DNA from 4 places in the Vibrio sp. 970 genome. Region 3 is predicted to be linked to each of the others. Evidence: predicted binding sites of a transcription regulator. Region 3 holds the regulator's gene; each other region holds the start of a gene.
The links. The regulator CRP, encoded in region 3, controls carbon source genes, mostly activating them, when cyclic AMP is high. The targets are predictions, from matches to a motif close to TGTGANNNNNNTCACA.

Region 1 (4,945 bases), on a different contig from region 3:
GATTCCGTCGGTCGACGGTAACTTTGATCTCAAGTACGGCGAACACCGTAACGTACTAGCCATCATGCTGCTCGATTGGAAAGGGGTACATAAAGCGCCAACTTATCAAGAGCACCCAGAGGCTTTTAAATCGATACCTTACGGCTTAATGCCCAAGCCTTAGAAATAACAAAACCCGCCATTTAGGCGGGTTTTTAGTGTGTATCTTCAATCTAAATTAGAGAGAGATAAAAATGCCCGCTAAGCACGCACTCATCAGGTTAGCGAGTGTACCAGCAGCAACCGCTTTTAGGCCTAGACTTGCAACATCTTTGCGGCGCTCAGGTGCCATCACGCCGATAGAACCCAACTGAATCGCAATTGAGCCAATGTTCGCAAAACCACACAACGCAAAAGTGATAATAATTTGAGTATGCTCAGACAGTGTCGCTTTGTGCTGCACAAAATCGATAAACGCAACAAACTCATTCATCACCACTTTCTGACCAATGTATGAACCCGCAGCTAGAATTTCGTGGCTTGGCACACCAATCAACCACGCTAGAGGTGCAAACAAATAACCAAAAATCGCTTGTAGCGTTACGCCAGAGAAACCAAGTATCTCACCCAAGTTTTCTAGCCCCGTGTTCACCATCGCGATAACACTCACGAAAGCGATAAGCATGGTACCAACAGCAACGGCAACTTTCATACCGCCCATGGCACCGCTTGCTAGCGCATCAATTACGTTGCTTTCTTCTGATTTATCTAGCTCAATATTGTTGTAATCGCTTGGCGTTTGACGCTCAGGAACGATGATTTTTGCCATCATCAAACTACCTGGTGCTGCCATAAAGCTTGCCGCGATCAAGTATTTGAGGTCGACACCCAAACCAGCATAACCACCAAGCACACTGCCCGCCACTGAAGCCATACCACCAGCCATCACGGCAAACAGTTCAGAGCGAGTCATGTTAGAAAGAAATGGACGAATAAGAAGTGGTGACTCGCCTTGAGATAAGAAAATGTTCCCTGTTGCAACCAAAGACTCTGCTTTACTCGTACCCAAGAACTTCTGGATAGCGCCGCCAATAAATTGAATCACTTTTTGCATAATGCCCAAATAGTAAAGGGCGGAGATAAGAGCACTGAAGAAGATGATGATAGGAAGGACACGGATAGCGAAGATAAAGCCAGAAGAAGCGAGGTCACCAAAGAGGAATTTAATCCCTTCATCAGCAAAGCTGAGTAGCCCCGCGACACCATTACTTAAACTCGCCAGCGCCGCTTGACCCAACGGGAAATAGAGCACTAACGCAGCAAACCCCATTTGTAGCATCAAGGCGCGAGATACAGTTTTCCAATTAATGGAAGAACGACCCTCAGAAAGTAGGAAAGCACAACCTAGCAGTGCAACAATACCAAATAGACTAAATAGAACACTCATGAGCTGGACCTACTAAACGTTGAAAAAGAAAAAAGAGCCAAAGGAATTGGCAGAAGAAAGGGACAACGCAGCGAGTGATAACTCACTTTTAGATCCAGAATGTAGACAGAACGAATAGTTCGACATCTTATTTTTACCTTATACAAGCAATTGAACGTAGCTGGTCCGGTCCGTGGGGTCATTCACTGCTGGCGAGCATGTTGCTTGGCCTGCTCCATGTGACGGCTTGTATGGGTAAGGGTCCTGAACAACTAAACCCTAATTCCCGCTTAAACGGGACGCAAGTATAGCCAACAAAAAGAGATATTCATCACATTTATTTACGCAAACGTTCAAGCGTTCAAAATTTAGGCAAAAGTACTCTTTTGTCGTCATACTATTAATAAAAGTAAGGGCATAAGGATAGGCGTTGATGGTAAAAAACATAAAAGTGACCAATAAATATGCAATCAAACTCGAAAGAGCCAAAATTCGTCATTTTGCTCTCGCCAACAGGTGGATTTTGGTTATACAATTCGCGTTGCTTCTTTCGAGGCCTCTGAGTATTCAGAGCATCATGATGCCGAGATGGTGAAATTGGTAGACACGCTAGCATGAGGTGCTAGTGCCTTTGGTGTGAGGGTTCGAGTCCCTCTCTCGGCACCATTATCCTTCTTCCCTAATTTTGTTCGAGTGTAATGCAAAGTTCTAAGCAGGCAAGACAGTCTACAGATGCTAATCAACTTCTGAGTGAGCTTGCGGTTCACGCTTTATTACACCTGCACTTTAAAATTCACGCGTCCTCGCATGGCCTCTCCCTTAAAGAACGTAATGACTTACTTCAGAAATGGCTGAAACCAAAACTGAAGAGTAATCGCTATAAGCTGATTAAAAAGCCGTTAAAGTCTTTGACTCAGCAGGCAAAAGGTGAGAACGGAAATCTGGAAGAATTACTCGAGCGCTGCGTCGGTGCAGACAAACCCAGAAATCCTCAACCCGATCTAGATAGCTACTTGCTGCTGATCAACGAGATTGAGAAGAAACTGGGGACTACCGTGTTATTATCGCGACCGGAAGACGTCGACTTATCTCACGACCAACACGGCTGTTTGCTGTGTGTGCTTTCTGAGAACTTAAATCAGCACTTCGATGATAATAACGCCCTAATCGCTCCTATTTCGATGCTGTTCCGCGGACCAATGAGTCAACGCTCACTTTTCCTTGGCAGCATTTACGCCAGTGGTACCTTCAATTATGAAGTGCAGTATCAAGACGACCAGTTCGTTCGCATCACATTAGAGTTAGCGTAACTGTAACGCTAAGAAATAAACGAATCGAAAAAGGCCGCGAAACTCGCGGCCTTTTGCTTATCTAGATTTAAACTTGAGTTAATCGATCTCTTTAAATCGAGCAGTAAAGTGGCGCAGCACTGGTGGCTCGTACTCGAAAGTGAGCCCTTTTAACTCATGTGCACGATTTTTCAGTTCGATAATCGCATCCGCAATGTAATCCATATGATCGTTTGTGTAGACACGACGTGGAATGGTCAAACGCATCAACTCAAGCTCTGACACTTTTTGTTTGCCCGTTTCCGGATCTCTACCAAGCAGCAACGATCCTATCTCTACTGCTCGAATACCCGCTTCCAAGTACAAAGCATTACACAATACCTGCGCAGGAAACTGATCCGCTGGAATATGTGGCAAAATCTTAGCGGCATCCACAAACACCGCATGACCACCCGTTGGGTATTGAATCGGAATACCGCCTTCACGTAAGCGCTCACCTAAGTATTGAACTTGGCTAATTCTATAGTGAAGAAAATCCTCATCCGCGGCTTCATACAAACCGCGAGCGAGCGCTTCCATATCACGCCCAGCCATGCCGCCGTATGTTACAAATCCTTCCATGGGTACGCAGCGCGTCTGCACCGCCTGGAACAACTCCTTATGATCACGAATACAACACATGCCACCAATGTTTACCATCGGGTCTTTCTTAGCTGACATGGTGAGCATATCACCGTACTGGTACATCTCACGGATGATTTCCAGAATCGATTTATTCTCGTAACCCCCTTCACGCTGCTTGATAAAGTAGGCGTTCTCACAGTAACGAGCCGAGTCAATCACCACTGGAATATCGTACTTGGTTGCAATCTCGTACACACTGCGCATGTTTTCCATCGACACAGGCTGACCACCGGAGCTATTACAAGTAATCGTGGTGATAATTGCACAAATGTTATGCGAACCGTGCGCTTCAATTGTTGCCACCAGCTTATCGATATCAAAATTGCCCTTCCAATCATAAGGCGTAGTGGTGTCGAATGCTTCTTCCGTTACCACGTTAATCGCTTTACCGCCATTGAGTTCAATGTGACCCGCTGTGGTATCAAAATGGTAGTTCGAGATAAATACTGGCGTTTCGCCACCACGCACCTGACGCATACGCTCAATCAAAGCTGGGAACAAAATTTGCTCGGCACCACGCCCTTGGTGTGCAGGCACGGTGAGCTTATAACCGAAGAAGTGCTCCACTGCATCACACAGGTTGTAGTAATTTCGACTCCCCGCATAGGATTCATCCCCCATCATGATGCCAGCCCACTGATTATCACTCATGGCACCAGTGCCAGAGTCAGTCAGCAAATCGATATAAACATCATCACTACGAAGAAGAAATGGATTATAGCCCGCTTCTTTTAACGCGACTTCACGGTCTGCCAAAGTCGTCATTTTGATTGGCTCAACCATTTTGATACGGAAAGGTTCTGGAATACGTTTCATTGTTAATTTCCTTATACGCATTGCCCTACGCAGTTTCACGTAAGACTAAAAAACAAATAGATAGAATGCTTTTCAATGCGATTGCATTGAGGAAATCAACGAGAAGAGATTTTACTAAGAAGAGACAAGCAGTAGTCTAGGTTATACCAGAACGACAGCACCAAACGGCTATCGAGAATATCCTTTATTCTCATCGTCTTCGTCCTCCTGATAAAAATAAAAAGTCAGAAACCCCATGTCTCTGACCTTTTCAATATAGTGCAGTTTTCAATCAATTTTCAGTGAGGTCACCCTCATTTTAAGAAGGTCTCGCCCTTTTCATTCTGCGTTTGATATTACTTTCTTTGACTAGGTAATCGAAAAGTGGCGCGAATAAGTTAGCAAATAGAATCGCTAACATGATGCCTTCTGGATAAGCCGGGTTCAGCACTCGGATAAAAATCGTCATCACGCCGATTAATAGTCCGTATGCCCATTTCCCGTTATTGGTAAAAGCTGCCGAGACAGGGTCTGTCGCCATGAAGAAGGTACCAAACGCAACCCCACCAATCACGAAGTGCCAGTAGAACGGCATGGAGAACATGGGGTTAGAGTCTGAACCGATCGCATTCAATAGTAATGAAGCTCCGATTAAACCGACCAACACGCCCGCAACAATTCTCCACGATGCAATCTTCATAAAGATGAGAACCAAGCCTGTTAGTGCGATCAACAACGTGGAGACTTCACCCATCGAGCCTGGTAAATTACC
Region 2 (4,945 bases), on a different contig from region 3:
GAGAGCAAACTCAGACATTTCCTGCGAAATCATTGTAACCATACCCGTATCGTGAGGGCGAGGAGAGACCTCATTGAAAATGACTTTATCGCCTTTGACAAACAGCTCTACACCAAAGATGCCGTAGCCACCGAGCGCGTTTACCACTTTCTCAGCCGTGTATTCAGCCGCTTTTACTGCGTTTTCTGACATAGTTTGCGGTTGCCATGATTCGCGGTAGTCGCCATCTTCCTGACGATGACCAATTGGAGCACAGAAATGCACACCGTCAACGGCTCTGATGGTCAATAAAGTGATTTCGTAATCGAAGTCGATAAAACCTTCCACGATAACGCGACCTGCACCCGTACGCCCGCCTTCCTGAGCGTAATCCCATGCTTTTGTAACGTCGTCTTCGGTCTTGATAACACTTTGCCCTTTACCTGAAGAGCTCATCACAGGCTTCACCACGCACGGAATACCCACATGCTCAACCGCGGCTTTGAAGTCTTCAAAGTTATCTGCAAAACGATAAGGTGAAGTCGTCAATTCCAGTTCTTCTGCTGCCAAACGTCGGATACCTTCACGATTCATTGTTAGCCTGGTTGCCTTAGCGGTTGGAACAACATTCAGTCCTTTTTCTTCAAGCTCTACCAGTTTGCCGGTTGCGATGGCTTCAATTTCTGGTACGACGTAAGTAGGTTGTTCCTTCGTAATAACTTCTTCTAAGGCGTTCCCATCTAACATGTCGATAACATAACTACGGTGAGCGACTTGCATCGCTGGAGCATTGGCATAGCGATCACAAGCAATCACTTCTAAACCAAGTCTCTGGCATTCAATGGCGACTTCTTTACCGAGTTCGCCAGAGCCTAAAAGTAATACACGGGTAGCATTTGCGCTAGTTGCAGTGCCAAACATAGTGTTCCCTTACAAAATAGAGTGATGAGACATAAATTGCAGGAGATCATACTGAAGTTTTATGACAAAGCAAACGTTTGCTTTTGGTTTTTAGGTAATAAAAAAGCTCTACATGTTGTAGAGCTTTTTGTTGAATTTGTCGTTTATACGTTGACAAAACTAAGCGGAATATCTGGATTCAACGCTTCCAACGTTGATTGCGTATCGGCTAAGTGACTGATCTTACCTTCAGAGTTTTCTACCAATGCAGCGGCTTTGATGCTGTCAAAGGTTTCACCCGCAAGTAAAACTTGGATTAGCGCAACTTGTAGCGGTGGCAAGCTAGGATTAAACGCTGCATTTTCTGCATAAGCGCCTTGGAATACACGGCCGCTAGTCATCTCTAATGCTAAACCACTCAAGTTGTTGGTGTATGGAGAGTGGCTCATGTTCATCGCTTCAACTGCACTTTGGATGAGTGCGTCTTCATCATCACATGAGAATTGGTGTTTAACTTCTGCCATTAAGCCGGACTCGATACCGAGATCGTTTGGTCCAAAGGCTTCAGGCAGGTATTCATGAAGTGACTTTTCTTCACGTTCTGGGAGCTGGATTTTAAGCTCGTTTGCGGTAGATAACTCATTCATGAACTGGCGGCAGTGACCACATGGGCTGAAGTTGATAGTGATATCCTTAACACCACGTTCGCCTTTCATCCAAGCATGGCTAATCGCAGACTGCTCTGCGTGAACCGTTTGACCCAACTGTACACCAAAGAATTCCATGTTGGCACCGAAGTAAAGGCGACCTGAAAGACCACGAACGATAGCGCCGACATAAAAGTCAGAAAGGGGAGCATAGGAGTACGCTGCGGCAAAAGGAAGTAGCGCAACACGAAGCTCTTTGTCTGATAGACCGGTAGCTGAAAGCAACTGCTCAAATTGTTGAACTGAAAGCGTAGCATCAAAATCATCAGCTTGGATGATAGGAGCAAGTTGTTTGGAAAGTGCTTCTGGAGCGCCTGCTAGCGCCTGTTCAATGCGACTTTTCATGTTGAATCCTTGTTATTGCATGGACAGTTATTCTATGTGAAAGATAGAAATGTTCCGTGCGTTAGATCACGATAAATAATGCAATTGATAATTCTGTTACATAATTAGAGTGAGCTCACACATGTATTCGATTGCACAGGTGTGAAGCGTTATCTCCGTCTCACAATTAACCATATCAGTATATATTCATATGACCAAGGAGCAGGAGTATGTTACTAACGCGACTTTTACCGCTATGCTACTTTATACCTACGTAATCTAGAGCGAGTGGTAGCACCTAGAATGCTAATGCTATGAATGTATATCTCGATCAAGTCCCTTCACGATATTACTGGGTGAGGTTGATAGATAAGATAGGGTTTTGAAAAGGGTAAGGAAGAAGCGGAAAGGCTACGGCCTGCCGGAAGGAGGGCAGACCGAGAGCGCTTAACTATTGATATAGCCAGACAGCCAAAGCAAAAAAGCTTGGAGCCAAAATAGAAGTTATGATCCCACATAAAACCAATGCGAGTGATGAGAACGCGGCATCTATGGGCTGTTTCTCTGCACAAGTAGCGGTGCCTAAGGCATGAGAGACTGTACCCATTGTCAGACCACGTGCAATCGGGTGTTTAATTCCAATCAAATTGTAAATTGGGTATGCCAAAATTGCGCCCAATAAACCGACAATCAGAACCAAGATCGCTGCAACGGCGGCTTCACCACCGAGGTGACTCGATATTTCCATCGCTATTGGTGTAGTGACGGACTTACCCACTAGACTCGCGATTAAACTGATATCCGCTTTGAAAGCGACTGCGATCAAGGTGGTTGTCATCATCGACATCACACTGCCTACTGTGCAAGCAAAAGTGATGATTCGCCAGTTTGCTTTAATTTGTGGTAGTTGTTCATATAGTGGATAAGCCAGAGCAACTACGGCTGGTTGAAGTAAAAAACTGATCCCTTCGTTATCCGCATAATACGTTTCAAACGGTACATTTAAGTAAGTAAGCAAAGGAATGAGCACTGCAATACTGATCAGCAAAGGATTTGCTAGAGGATTATTCACTTTGATTGCAATTTGGCGCGCGACAAGAAAAACCGCAATGGTAACAACTAACCACATATCAGTGCTTCTCCTTTAACAAGTAGTCCAGCAGCCAAGCGAGGCTGACTAGTACAATGAGTGAGCCTCCAACTGCGCTAGCAATGATAGGGAGGGCATTAGCGAGTAGCATATCGAAATGTTGCATTAATCCCACGCTAATAGGAACGAACAATAAGATCATATAGCGGATAAATAGCGTGGCGCCCGGTTTGACCCAGTCGACTTTTACAAGCCCAAGAGTCATGGAGAAAAACAGTACGAGCATACCGATGACACTTCCTGGAACGGAAACGCCAGTGAACTTTTGAATGGTAATTCCGATGCCAAGTGCTCCCATGATGAGGAAGATTGAAATGAGCAGTTGGATCAGTTGTAAGAATCGTTCTTTAATCATTTTGACAGTATATAAACAACAAGCACACCATAAGGTGCGCTTGTATTAGGAGGAGTTAGGAAGCTAAGCTCTCTACATAACGGTACACGGATTTTAATATCGCAATCTTCTTTTCGTCACTTTCATGTTCGTGAACTAAGTTTTCTAAATTCAGCATGTACTCTTCAATTTGGCTTTCAAACACTTCTCGACAGTGTAGTGCCCAGCGTCTTTGTTCTTGCTCGTCTAATGTGCCTGGGAAGTTACGCGCACGATAGCGGAACAATAGAGGTTTAATGCGCTTGTCATCAAATTCAATGTCTAATGCAGCAAGATTATTCGGGTCGGTTTCTCGAATGATATCCATAGCTGCGCGATCAGCCGGAGAAAAGAACCCGTCGTAAAGCTGTGTATCGACGTCATCACTTTTATCGAATTTACGCTCGACGGAAAAGAGGCTAATCAGCTTTTCTCTAATTTCAGGATGTTGGCGCAACAAAGCGAGATTGGCGAGACATTGTTGGCGATCAATGCCAATAGACTCTGCATTTTCAGCCGTTAACGTTTTTGCAGGGGCGAGAATAGGGCATTTGTTCAAATGAACTAGTTTAACTGGCACTGGTAGCAATTCACCAAGATCTTCGCGCTTCGTGTAGAGTCTTTCGTGCAGCTCTTCTGCGGATAGCTCAAGAATAGGTTGAGGGTCTTTCGCTAAATCGATGGTGATAACGGCGTTATTATTGGTTGGATGCCAAGCAACAGGCACAATCCAGCTAGTGTACTGACATTCGCGCCCTAGCATGCCTGAAACGTGCATCACCGGTGTCATGTTGACGATGTCGACTAAATCATTGAGCTTGCGCTTTTGGCGCATAGAAAAAAAGTAATCAAACAATTTTGGTTGCGCTGCTTTTACTTTCTTTGCCATTTCGATAGTCGCAACCACATCTGCCATGGCATCGTGCGCGTTACTATGTTCTATGCCGTTAGCCACAGACAAGTGTTCTAATTTAAAGCTAGTGAAGCCATCTTCGTTTTCTGGCCATTCTACGCCTTCTGGGCGAAGGGCATGGCACGCGCGTAGTACATCGAGTAAATCCCAACGTGAGTTACCGTTTTGCCAACTCCATGCGTATGGATCGATAAAGTTGCGATAACAAGTATAACGGGTCACTTCGTCATCAAAGCGAATGCTGTTGTAGCCTAAACTGGTGGTATTTGGTCTCGCGAGTTCAGTGTGAATCTTAGCGATAAACTCTGGCTCAGAAAGGCCTTCTTGAACCGTTTTTTGCGGAGTAATACCAGTAATAAGCGCAGCTTCAGGAGACGGAAGATAATCAGCCGGTGGTTGACAGTACATGACTAAAGGCTCGCCGATGATATTAAAGTTTTCATCTGTACGAACACCAGCAAACTGGCTTGGGCGATCTTTCGCGGGGTTGGTTCCCCATGTCTCATAATCAAAGAAGAAGAATGTAGGCTGTTCGGTATTATTCATGGATGTCTTTTTCTGTTCGTTGTTCTTCAAAACTAGCCTTGTATATCAGTCGA
Region 3 (4,945 bases):
AGAGAACAGCGAAAACATCGCCGAAGTGATTGCCAAAGAAACTGGTAAGCCGATTTGGGAAACGCGCACTGAAGCAGCAGCCATGGCAGGTAAAATTGCCATTTCGATTCGCGCTTATCATGACCGTACTGGTGAGGCGAGCCGTGAAGCAGCAGGCAACCAAATCGTATTGCGCCACCGCCCATTGGGCGTGATGGCGGTGTTTGGTCCTTACAACTTCCCAGGCCACCTACCAAATGGTCACATTGTGCCTGCGCTACTGGCTGGTAACACGGTAGTCTTCAAACCGTCTGAGCAAACGCCATGGACGGGTGAATTGGCAATGAAGTTATGGGAAGAAGCCGGTCTGCCGAAAGGCGTGATTAACCTTGTTCAAGGCGCGAAAGAAACTGGTATCGCCCTAGCTGACGCAAAAGGCATCGATGGCGTACTGTTTACGGGTAGCGCAAATACGGGGCATGTATTACACCGTCAATTTGCGGGTCAACCGGGCAAGATGCTCGCACTAGAAATGGGTGGTAATAACCCGATGGTGATCTCTGATAAATATGGTGATTTGGATGCCACGGTTTACACCATCATCCAGTCAGCGTTTATCAGTGCTGGGCAGCGTTGTACGTGTGCTCGTCGTTTGTATGTGCCATTGGGTGAAAAAGGCGATGCGCTTATCACCAAACTCGTTGAAGCGACACGCAATATTCGCGTAGACCAACCATTTGCAGAACCTGCGCCATTTATGGGACCGCAAATTTCGGTCGCGGCAGCCAAGTTTATTCTTGATGCACAAGCTAATCTACAGTCTCTTGGCGGTGAAAGCTTGATTGAAGCGAAAGCAGGAGAGGCGGCGTTTGTTTCTCCAGGCATCATTGATGTAACGAACATTGCTGAGTTACCAGATGAAGAGTACTTCGGCCCACTTCTGCAAGTGGTGCGCTACGAAGGATTAGACAAAGCCGTGGCGCTAGCAAACGATACGCGCTTTGGCTTATCTGCTGGTTTGGTTTCAACCGACGACCAAGAATGGGAATACTTCGTTGACCACATTCGTGCAGGAATCGTGAACCGTAACCGCCAGCTTACTGGGGCAAGCGGTGATGCGCCATTTGGTGGTCCGGGGGCGTCGGGTAACTTGCGCCCAAGCGCTTACTACGCAGCAGATTACTGTGCGTACCCAATGGCATCAATGGAAGGTCAAGAGACTGTCTTGCCTGCAACATTGAGTCCAGGTGTAGCGCTATAAGTTTTAATAATAGAGTCGCAACTATGCATTGCGGCTCACCTTGCCGGCGCATCATTTAGGTATGGGTTGTAGTGATCGTTGGCAGAACACGAAAAGTGAGCAAAGACTCGGAAAAGCGTGTTGACTGACTGGCATTTACCGTCACAGGTTGATGGTTGCTCGTTCATTATTCTGGACAACTTTTGTTGTGAACGAGCAGCCAACTTCCGCTTACCTTTAAACTCTACATCTCGTAACAAGGAGTCGTTATGACGCCCGATGTGTTATTTGAATCGCTATGGCAAGATTACATTCAACGTCTTTGCCCTTCGGCTGCTAAAGTGCATCAGCTGCTTCAAGAAGATGAGCCTCTGATGAATGATCATATAGCTTTACGTACCTTCAATATCGCGCCTCTTGGTATTGAAACTCTAGCTAAGCCATTTGTAGCTATTGGTTACAAGGCGTGTGGTGATTACATTTTCGAAAGCAAAAAGCTGGTTGCTAAGCACTATGAGCACCCAGATCCGAAGCAACCTAAAGTATTTATTAGTGAGCTAAAAGTTGAAGAGTGCTCGCCTGAGCTACAAGAGATTGTGAAAAATTTGGTGGCACAAGTCGATGCTGACAAGCTGAACGATAGCGCATTCTTACATGGTGGACGCTTGTGGGATTTAAGCTTTGCTGATTACCAAACGTTGGCTAAAGAAAGTGAGTACGCATCTTGGCTTGCGGCGCATGGTTACGGAGCAAACCACTTCACGGTGAGCGTTAACCAACTCAATGAATATGAAGAAGTGAAGCAGGTAAACGATCATCTGCGTACCGCTGGGTTTACCATTAATGAAAATGGTGGTGAAGTGAAGGGCACTCCTGAGGTGTTGCTAGAGCAGTCATCGACCATGGCTGATAAAGTAGCGGTTCGTTTTAGCGAAGGCACTGAAATTATCCCTGGCGGGTTTTATGAATTTGCTAAGCGCTATCCGATGGAAAATGGTGATTTGTACCCAGGTTTCGTGGCCGCTTCAGCTGACAAAATCTTTGAAAGTACGAATGGCTAAGTTTTAGGGTTAACCTGTTAAGCTTACTCATTAGTGTTCGCTGCACCCTATCTCATTTGGTCATGAGCAAATAAAAAGCCACCAATGTTGCCATTGGTGGCTTTTATAATTTTGTTCGTGTCACTCTAGTTTGAGATTAACGAGTACCGTAAACCACGATGGTTTTACCGTGAGCAGAGATTAGGTTCTGCTCTTCTAGCATCTTCAAAATACGACCTACTGTCTCACGAGAACAGCCAACAATTTGACCGATTTCTTGACGAGTGATCTTGATTTGCATGCCGTCTGGGTGAGTCATTGCGTCTGGTTGTTTTGCAAGGTTCAGAAGCGTCTGAGCGATACGACCAGTTACGTCTAGGAACGCCAGGTCACCCACTTTTTGGCTAGTTACTTGAAGACGACGAGCCATCTGCGCAGAAAGACGCATTAGGATGTCTGGGTTTACTTGGATAAGCTGACGGAACTTCTTGAAAGAAATTTCAGCAACTTCACAAGGAGATTTAGCACGAACCCAAGCTGTGCGCTCTTGGTCTTCCTCGAATAGACCAAGTTCACCAATAAAGTCTCCTTGGTTTAGGTAAGAAAGGATCATCTCCTTACCTTCTTCGTCTTTGATAAGAACCGCAACAGAACCTTTAACGATGTAGTACAAAGTTTCTGCCTTTTCGCCCGCGTGAATTAGCGTGCTCTTTGAAGGGTACTTATGAATATGACAGTGTGAAAGAAACCACTCTAATGTTGGGTCGGTTTGAGGTTTACCTAGAACCATAATATCTCACTTCCTCTGCAGGGTACGCTTGCGCTATCCATATTTTAGCTAAGCCTGAATTAGGCCTACTAGAATAAGAGCACTTTTTATATGCTGCAAGCTCTCTTGTGTTTCGGTAAGAAATAGTATCCTTTTTCGAAAACGATTTCTTGATTTTAATCGTGCCATGATTGAGATTTTGTAAGCAAAACTGTGCACATGATCACGGTATGAAAAGTAAACATCTTCGCAGGCAGGTTTTTAGCCAATTTTCCCTGTTTCGATGAGCTGTTGTAGGATAGGCCGAACTATGAGCTCCATTGCAAAGCTCATCTTACCGCCGGGTACGACAATCGTGTTGTGGCGTGACATGAATGAGCCATCAATCATGGCCAGCAGATATGGGAAGTCGACATTCTTGATACCGCGTAGGCGAATCACCACAAAACTCTCATCCAAACTAGGGATGCCTTTTGCATTAAGTGGGTTGGAAGTATCAACGGTCGGTACGCGCTGGAAGTTGATGTGAGTACGAGAAAACTGAGGAGTGATATAGTTGAGGTAATCGTCCATGGATCGCACGATTGAGTCCATTACCGCTTCACGCGAATGGCCGCGATCGCGAGTGTCGCGTACGAATTTTTGTATCCACTCTAAGTTCACAATCGGCACCATGCCAATTAAGAAATCCACATGTTGAGCAACATTAACATCACCATCCACCACGCCACCATGTAACCCTTCATAAAACAGCACGTCGCTGTTTTCGGGTAAGTCTTGCCACGGTGTAAACGTGCCTGGCATTTGATTGTAGGGAACCGCTTCGTCAAACGTGTGCAGATAACGGCGCACGCTGCCAGTGCCATCATGCCCGAACTTACGGAAAAACTCTTCTAGTCCCGGGAAGTCATTAGCTTGTGGGCCAAAGTAGCTAATGTGTCGACCTTGCTCGCGGGCTTTGCGAATTTCGATGTCCATTTCTGGGCGAGTAAAGCGATGGAAGCTATCGCCTTCAACCCATGCGGGTTTAACGTTCATCATATTGAACATTTTACGGAAGGCTTCAGATGTAGTGGTCGTGCCGGCACCGGACGAACCAGTAACCGCAATAATTGGGTGTTTAGCTGACATGACAAACCTTGTCGAAAATTACTTACCTGTAATGTGCAGTAGAGTTACTACTGCACGGTCGATATCCCACTATAGCACGTAACAATACCTTGTCATCGAGTGGGATACGGTAAAATGTGAAGGGTCTAAAATTTTGTTTTATGTTGAATATCGACGGTTTCGTGTAGCTCAGAGAACACGATAACCGCTTCACCTTTTTCCAATTGAGCTTTAACTTGATCAATTTTGTCTTGCAAAGAAACCTCGACGGTTCCGTAATCCGTTCCTTCGCGTAAGACGAATTCACGAATTAAGTTTTCCAATGTTTCCGGCGCAATGTCTTGCCATGGAATGATCATAAATACCTCTAACTTTTATGATGAGCGGCTAGTTTACTGCGTTCGTTGCTTGGATACAGCAGAAAGGTAATCTGCGGCGATACTTTCGTAATACGCGGGCAGCGCTTCCTCCAACCAAAACTTAGGTTTTAACGCCGTTCCTGTCAGGAAGCCAACATGGCCACCGTGTTCAAAGAGACGGTAATCAATGTTATCTGGCAGAACAAACTTCGGGATCACATCGTCGGTCATGAACGGATCGTCTTTGGCATGGATGATCAGTGTGGGTAGCGTGATTTGCTGTAGTTTACTTAAGCCAGAGCATTGGTCGTAATAATCTTGTGCGTCTTTGAAGCCATGCAATGGTGCCGTAATCAAATCATCGAATTCATACAATCGTGTGACACGTTTTATTGAGTTGTAGGACAGCGCAAGCTCGCCATGCAGTAGATGATGCTTTTGTAACGCG
Region 4 (4,945 bases), on a different contig from region 3:
ATTACTGGGGTATCGCGCCCTATTCGGCCAATTCCGACAGGAAATACATGAACAATATCCTCTCCTTTCGGAAAGTAATATAAGCGCAGCTCGGCAAGATTAATAACGATACCTTTATAAGGTACGTCTGGGAGGATTAGCTGTGTCGGAATAGTAAGAACATGCCCCTCTTCTGGTAAGAAGGGATCCACGCCTTTGTTTGCGGCCATTAAACCTAGCATACCCACATCGTAGAGCTTAGCGATATTTGCCATGGTTTCGCCTTCTTGAACGACGTGGTTTTCAAGGCGACCAATTAAACGGCTTCCATCCTCTGGTAATTCGTACATCTTAGCGAATGATAGACCACTCACTAAAGATAACGACACAGATAGCAGGGTACGTTTTGCGAAACTCATTGATCGCTTTTTGCTAAGCATTTCACTCTATTCCTTGGCACTTTTAAAGAGCTGTAAGGTTATCTCTCTTTCTGTCTTGTGATCAACCATCGGCTTGTGATATTCCAGTAAAGAAAAGCCCTCCCAAGTCCAAGGTTTATGGATGTATTTGTTCGGTACACTTTTGATTTCTGGTACCCAATGGCGCACAAATTCACCATTAGCATCGAACTTTTCGCCTTGGCTTATCGGGTTGAAAATACGAAAGTATGGCTGCCCGTCACAGCCCGTAGAAGCAGACCATTGCCAGCCACCATTGTTCGCTGCAAAATCGCCGTCCACCAGCTTACTCATGAAGTACGCTTCTCCCCATCGCCAATCAATATGTAAGTCCTTGGTAAGAAAGCTCGCGACAATCATACGTAATCGATTGTGCATCCAACCTGTTTGATTGAGCTGACGCATTGCTGCATCAACGATTGGGTATCCTGTTGTTCCTGTCTTCCATCGCTCAAAGGCTTTCTCATCATAGGACCACTGGATTTTATCCTCCCAATCGATAAATCCTTTGCCTTTGACGAGTTTTGGTTCGAAAACCAATAGGTGCTGATAAAACTCACGCCAAATGATCTCACTTAACCAAGTTGCTTTCCCTTCTGTAAGGTCATTTTGTTGATTTTCAGCATACAAACGAGCAATACACTGCCTTGGTGATAGCGCGCCAATCGCAAGGTATGGAGACAGTTGGCTAGTGCCATCAATAGCTGGAAAGTCTCGCTCGCTTTGATACGCGTCACTGCGCTCCCGTGCAAATTCCCTAAGCTGCATCAAAATATCATTAGTCGAAGCCAGCCAGTCTTCACTGGATTCTCGAGCATAGCTAAATGTGAAGCTTGAATTAAATCGAGCCGACTCTAATTGTTCGAGTACCTTTTTATTGAGTGGCGCTTGCTCGTGAGGTTTTACTACCGTCGGCATATGGAACTGCGTTAACCAAGCACGCTTGAATGGCGTAAACACCTTAAAACATTCGCCTTGCTTATTAAGAACCGTCGTTGGCGCGTGCACACATTTGTCATGAAACAGTTCAAATTCGATATCGTGAGAAGCTAACGCTTCACTTACTTGTGTATCGAGCTCTCGTTCGTTCACCTCATAGTGAATGTTTGCCATGACAGACGTGGCTTCAAGTGTTTCCGCCCACCCACTAATCACATCTGTACAATCGGAAAACGACGGTACCTCTTTGTACAAAAAGGGAATATTAAGGCTTTCAAGCTCCTCGTTAAGACAAGCTAAGCGACGAGCAATGAGGTCTGCCTGCATCGGCGCCATGTGATGCTCCCGCCACTGCTCTGGCGTCGCGATAAAGCAAGCGACGACAGGCTGACCTGAATCCAATGCCGCTTTGAGTGCCGTGTGGTCTAACGTACGTAAGTCACGTCGAAACCATACTAAAATCATGGTAGCTCCTATCTTTTGTCTACTAAGTTAGGTGTAATTTCTCTATCACTTCAGAGCACCCCATCCGATCACCTAGCTGTGCGTGAAGCATTTTGATGGACGCTACTTGTTTAGCAGCTAGTGCTTTATTGGAGAAAAGGTAGATAAACGAACCATTTTCAACGACCTCGTGATCTAGTAGACCAGAAACATCATCAACCTTATCGATCAAAGTCGTGTGATACCCTTGTTCACAAAGCTTCGCTGCTTGAATCCAACTCTCGGCCTCTCTGTTTTGTTCAAAGCTAATGAGCAGACACTTTCCTTTGGAAGCTGCTTTGTTTTCAGAATCGATAACAAGGGCAAGTCGAGTGATCAAACAAGTCTGAAATAACCCCACCTGCAAAGATCGCAGCGATCCTTTTACCATATCTAGCGCATCAAATACTGGGCTAATGAACTGATCAATAACGAGTTTTAGTGGGTACTCTTTAAGAACAGAGGCAAGTAAACTCTCTGCTTTTCCTCGATTCAGGGTAGACAGCGCAAGCAGCATGTTTTCAACTTCTTCGAGTGTGCGAACCTCGTTTTTGACTTCGACATCGGCGCTTTTTCCTAGCAGCCCCTTCACTTTACCAATCGAAATCCCCTTCGCGAGCCAACTCTGGACTTCGCGAATCGTATCGAGATCTTGCTGGCGATAGAGTCTGTGTCCTTTTTCAGTTCGCTGAGGTTGGATCAAGTTGTATCTTCGTTGCCAAGCTCTCAGCGTAACTGGTTTTACACCCGTGATTTCTGCGACATCTCGGATCGCGTATAGTTTTTCTTCTGAACTACAAACCATAGCGTAATCTCATCTCCTGCGGATACGGTTCTAAAAACTTCTGTTTTGCTAAATATTCGTCTGGGTAAGTATTTAAGTAATGCTTAATCAATGTAAGTGGTGCTAGCAGAGGCAGCATTCCGATACGGTAGTCGTGAATCACTGTCGCTAACTCTTCTTTTTCTTCTTTAGTTAGTGAGCGTTTGAAGTACCCTTGTAAATGCATCAACACATTTGTGTTATTTTTGCGGCTAGCCCGATTCGTTAACGCCTTCATCAGTCCTAAACGATACTCTTGGTAAAAGTCTTCAATTTCATAATTAGCGACATCAGCGACTAAGCGGCCAAGGGAGCGGTATGACTCTGGGTGGTGTGCCATTAACGTCAGTTTGTAGCGCGAATGAAAGTCGATGATTTTGCCACGAGTAGGCTCACCATCCATCGAGTCGTAAAAGTCATTTAGACAAAATACTCGAGTAATAAAATTTTCTTTCAATACAGGGTCGTTAAGTCTGCCATCCTCTTCAACAGGCAACCAAGGCATTTTTTGCATCAATGTTTGTGTATACAAGCCAACACCTTCTTTCGCAGCACTGTTCTTGCTGTAAACCTTGACTCGCTCCATGCCACAAGTTGGTGACTTGGCACAAACGATGTAACCACAAAGCTGCTCGCTTTGAAGTTCATCTACTTTATTGGCCGAGTAAGTGAGCATATTGTCGGTATGATCATTTTCTGGATTTTTGGTTTCAACCAATGCAACACGCTCTTCATTAGAAACAAGACGAATTGTTGGACGGGGTACTGGCATACCTACGCCGACTTCAGGGCATACCGAAACAAAGTCAAAATACGGGCTGAGCTCTTTAGTCACAAAGTTGCTCACCTTATGACCAGAGTCAAAACGCACTCGTTCACCCAAAACACACGAACTGATACCTACTTTGATTGAAGATTCCATGATGACGCACCCCTATACAAAAAGTTTTGTTGTATAACTTATAGCAAGCCTTTCCAGATTGTACAAGAAAATAAGTTGTACAATTTAATCGTTTTACTTCACTCGAAAGTATTTCGATCAACCAGCTGTCAGAAAAAAGTTTGGCCCAAAAACAAAGAATTTGTGCGCGCAATCGACAAACTGCTCAAAAGCAAATCGATTGCTCTTTTGATTTCAACAGATTTGGTTATCAATAGTAGTTGCAGTTTCTAAATGCGTGGTTTTTGTGACTAAGCTCTCAAGGGGCTACTGTACGTCCCGATATTATTGCCTCAACGAAAACGAACAAGTTCAACAGAATTGGTAATAGCGTTCTATAATAGAGGCGTTTTATCAAAACAAAACTTTGGAGAGCACTTATGGCAACCCCACACATTAACGCACAACCAGGTGATTTCGCTGAAACAGTTCTAATGCCAGGCGACCCGTTGCGCGCTAAATACATCGCTGAAACGTTCCTAGAAGATGTGAAACAAGTTTGTGACGTTCGCAACATGTTCGGCTTTACTGGCACTTACAAAGGCAAAAAAGTTTCTGTAATGGGCCACGGCATGGGTATCCCGTCTTGCTGTATCTACGTACACGAGCTAATCGCTGAATACGGCGTGAAAAACGTTATCCGTGTAGGTAGCTGTGGTGCAGTACGTGACGACGTGAAACTAATGGACGTTGTTATCGGTATGGGTGCTTCTACAGACTCTAAAGTTAACCGTATCCGTTTCAACAACCACGATTTCGCAGCAATCGCTGATTACGGTCTTCTAGAAGAAGCAGTTAACCAAGCGCGCGCTCAGGAAGTGCCTGTAAAAGTAGGTAACGTATTCTCTGCAGACCTGTTCTACACACCAGAAGCAGACATCTTCGAGAAGATGGAAAAACTAGGCATCCTAGGTGTAGACATGGAAGCGGCTGGTATCTACGGCGTAGCAGCTGACCTAGGCGCGAAAGCACTGACTATCCTGACAGTTTCTGACCACATCATCCGTGGTGAAAAACTAAGCTCAGAAGAGCGTCAGAAGTCGTTCAACGACATGATGAAAGTTGCACTAGAAACTGCAATCAACATCTAAGAACAAATAGTAAGTAATAATTTGCAGCCAGAGTTATGCTGGCTGCCCGAATTATCCCGAGGGGGCGATTGTGTCTAACGGCGAACTGCCAAAAGACGCAGATGGGTTACAACTCAACTTTTGTAAAACATTGGCGTGTGACAACTTTGGATTGAGTGATGCAAAGCGTTACGTTCTGCAACATGCGAACCCTAAGCGTCCGGCGATGGTATGCCGTGAATGTGGAGCTTTC

Region 1: R7Q11_RS00270 (NupC/NupG family nucleoside CNT transporter) is a predicted target of CRP. The motif match lies at 1,498-1,513, and genes of this name have one in related genera.
Region 2: cdd (cytidine deaminase) is a predicted target of CRP. The motif match lies at 2,036-2,051, and genes of this name have one in related genera.
Region 4: deoD (purine-nucleoside phosphorylase) is a predicted target of CRP. The motif match lies at 3,869-3,884, and genes of this name have one in related genera.

The regions. Positions count from the first base shown of each region.
Region 1 is NZ_JAWOTW010000001.1:56,853-61,797, reverse strand. It holds gene R7Q11_RS00275 (DUF3541 domain-containing protein) at 1-163, shown strand, start outside; gene R7Q11_RS00270 (NupC/NupG family nucleoside CNT transporter) at 218-1,426, opposite strand; tRNA gene R7Q11_RS00265 (tRNA-Leu) at 1,988-2,071, shown strand; gene R7Q11_RS00260 (DUF2913 family protein) at 2,104-2,715, shown strand; gene R7Q11_RS00255 (tryptophanase) at 2,794-4,194, opposite strand; gene R7Q11_RS00250 (NADH:ubiquinone reductase (Na(+)-transporting) subunit B) at 4,493-4,945, opposite strand, start outside.
Region 2 is NZ_JAWOTW010000004.1:357,706-362,650, forward strand. It holds gene purT (formate-dependent phosphoribosylglycinamide formyltransferase) at 1-900, opposite strand, end outside; gene cdd (cytidine deaminase) at 1,044-1,931, opposite strand; gene R7Q11_RS08620 (LrgB family protein) at 2,362-3,039, opposite strand; gene R7Q11_RS08625 (CidA/LrgA family protein) at 3,041-3,415, opposite strand; gene sbcB (exodeoxyribonuclease I) at 3,471-4,892, opposite strand.
Region 3 is NZ_JAWOTW010000025.1:28,719-33,663, forward strand. It holds gene astD (succinylglutamate-semialdehyde dehydrogenase) at 1-1,240, shown strand, start outside; gene R7Q11_RS23085 (DUF1338 domain-containing protein) at 1,489-2,280, shown strand; gene crp (cAMP-activated global transcriptional regulator CRP) at 2,417-3,049, opposite strand; gene R7Q11_RS23095 (phosphoribulokinase) at 3,290-4,159, opposite strand; gene R7Q11_RS23100 (YheU family protein) at 4,285-4,497, opposite strand; gene R7Q11_RS23105 (hydrolase) at 4,531-4,945, opposite strand, start outside.
Region 4 is NZ_JAWOTW010000002.1:414,159-419,103, reverse strand. It holds gene R7Q11_RS04425 (L,D-transpeptidase family protein) at 1-419, opposite strand, end outside; gene phrB (deoxyribodipyrimidine photo-lyase) at 426-1,841, opposite strand; gene R7Q11_RS04415 (MerR family transcriptional regulator) at 1,864-2,664, opposite strand; gene R7Q11_RS04410 (YbgA family protein) at 2,654-3,604, opposite strand; gene deoD (purine-nucleoside phosphorylase) at 4,003-4,713, shown strand; gene R7Q11_RS04400 (hypothetical protein) at 4,784-4,945, shown strand, end outside.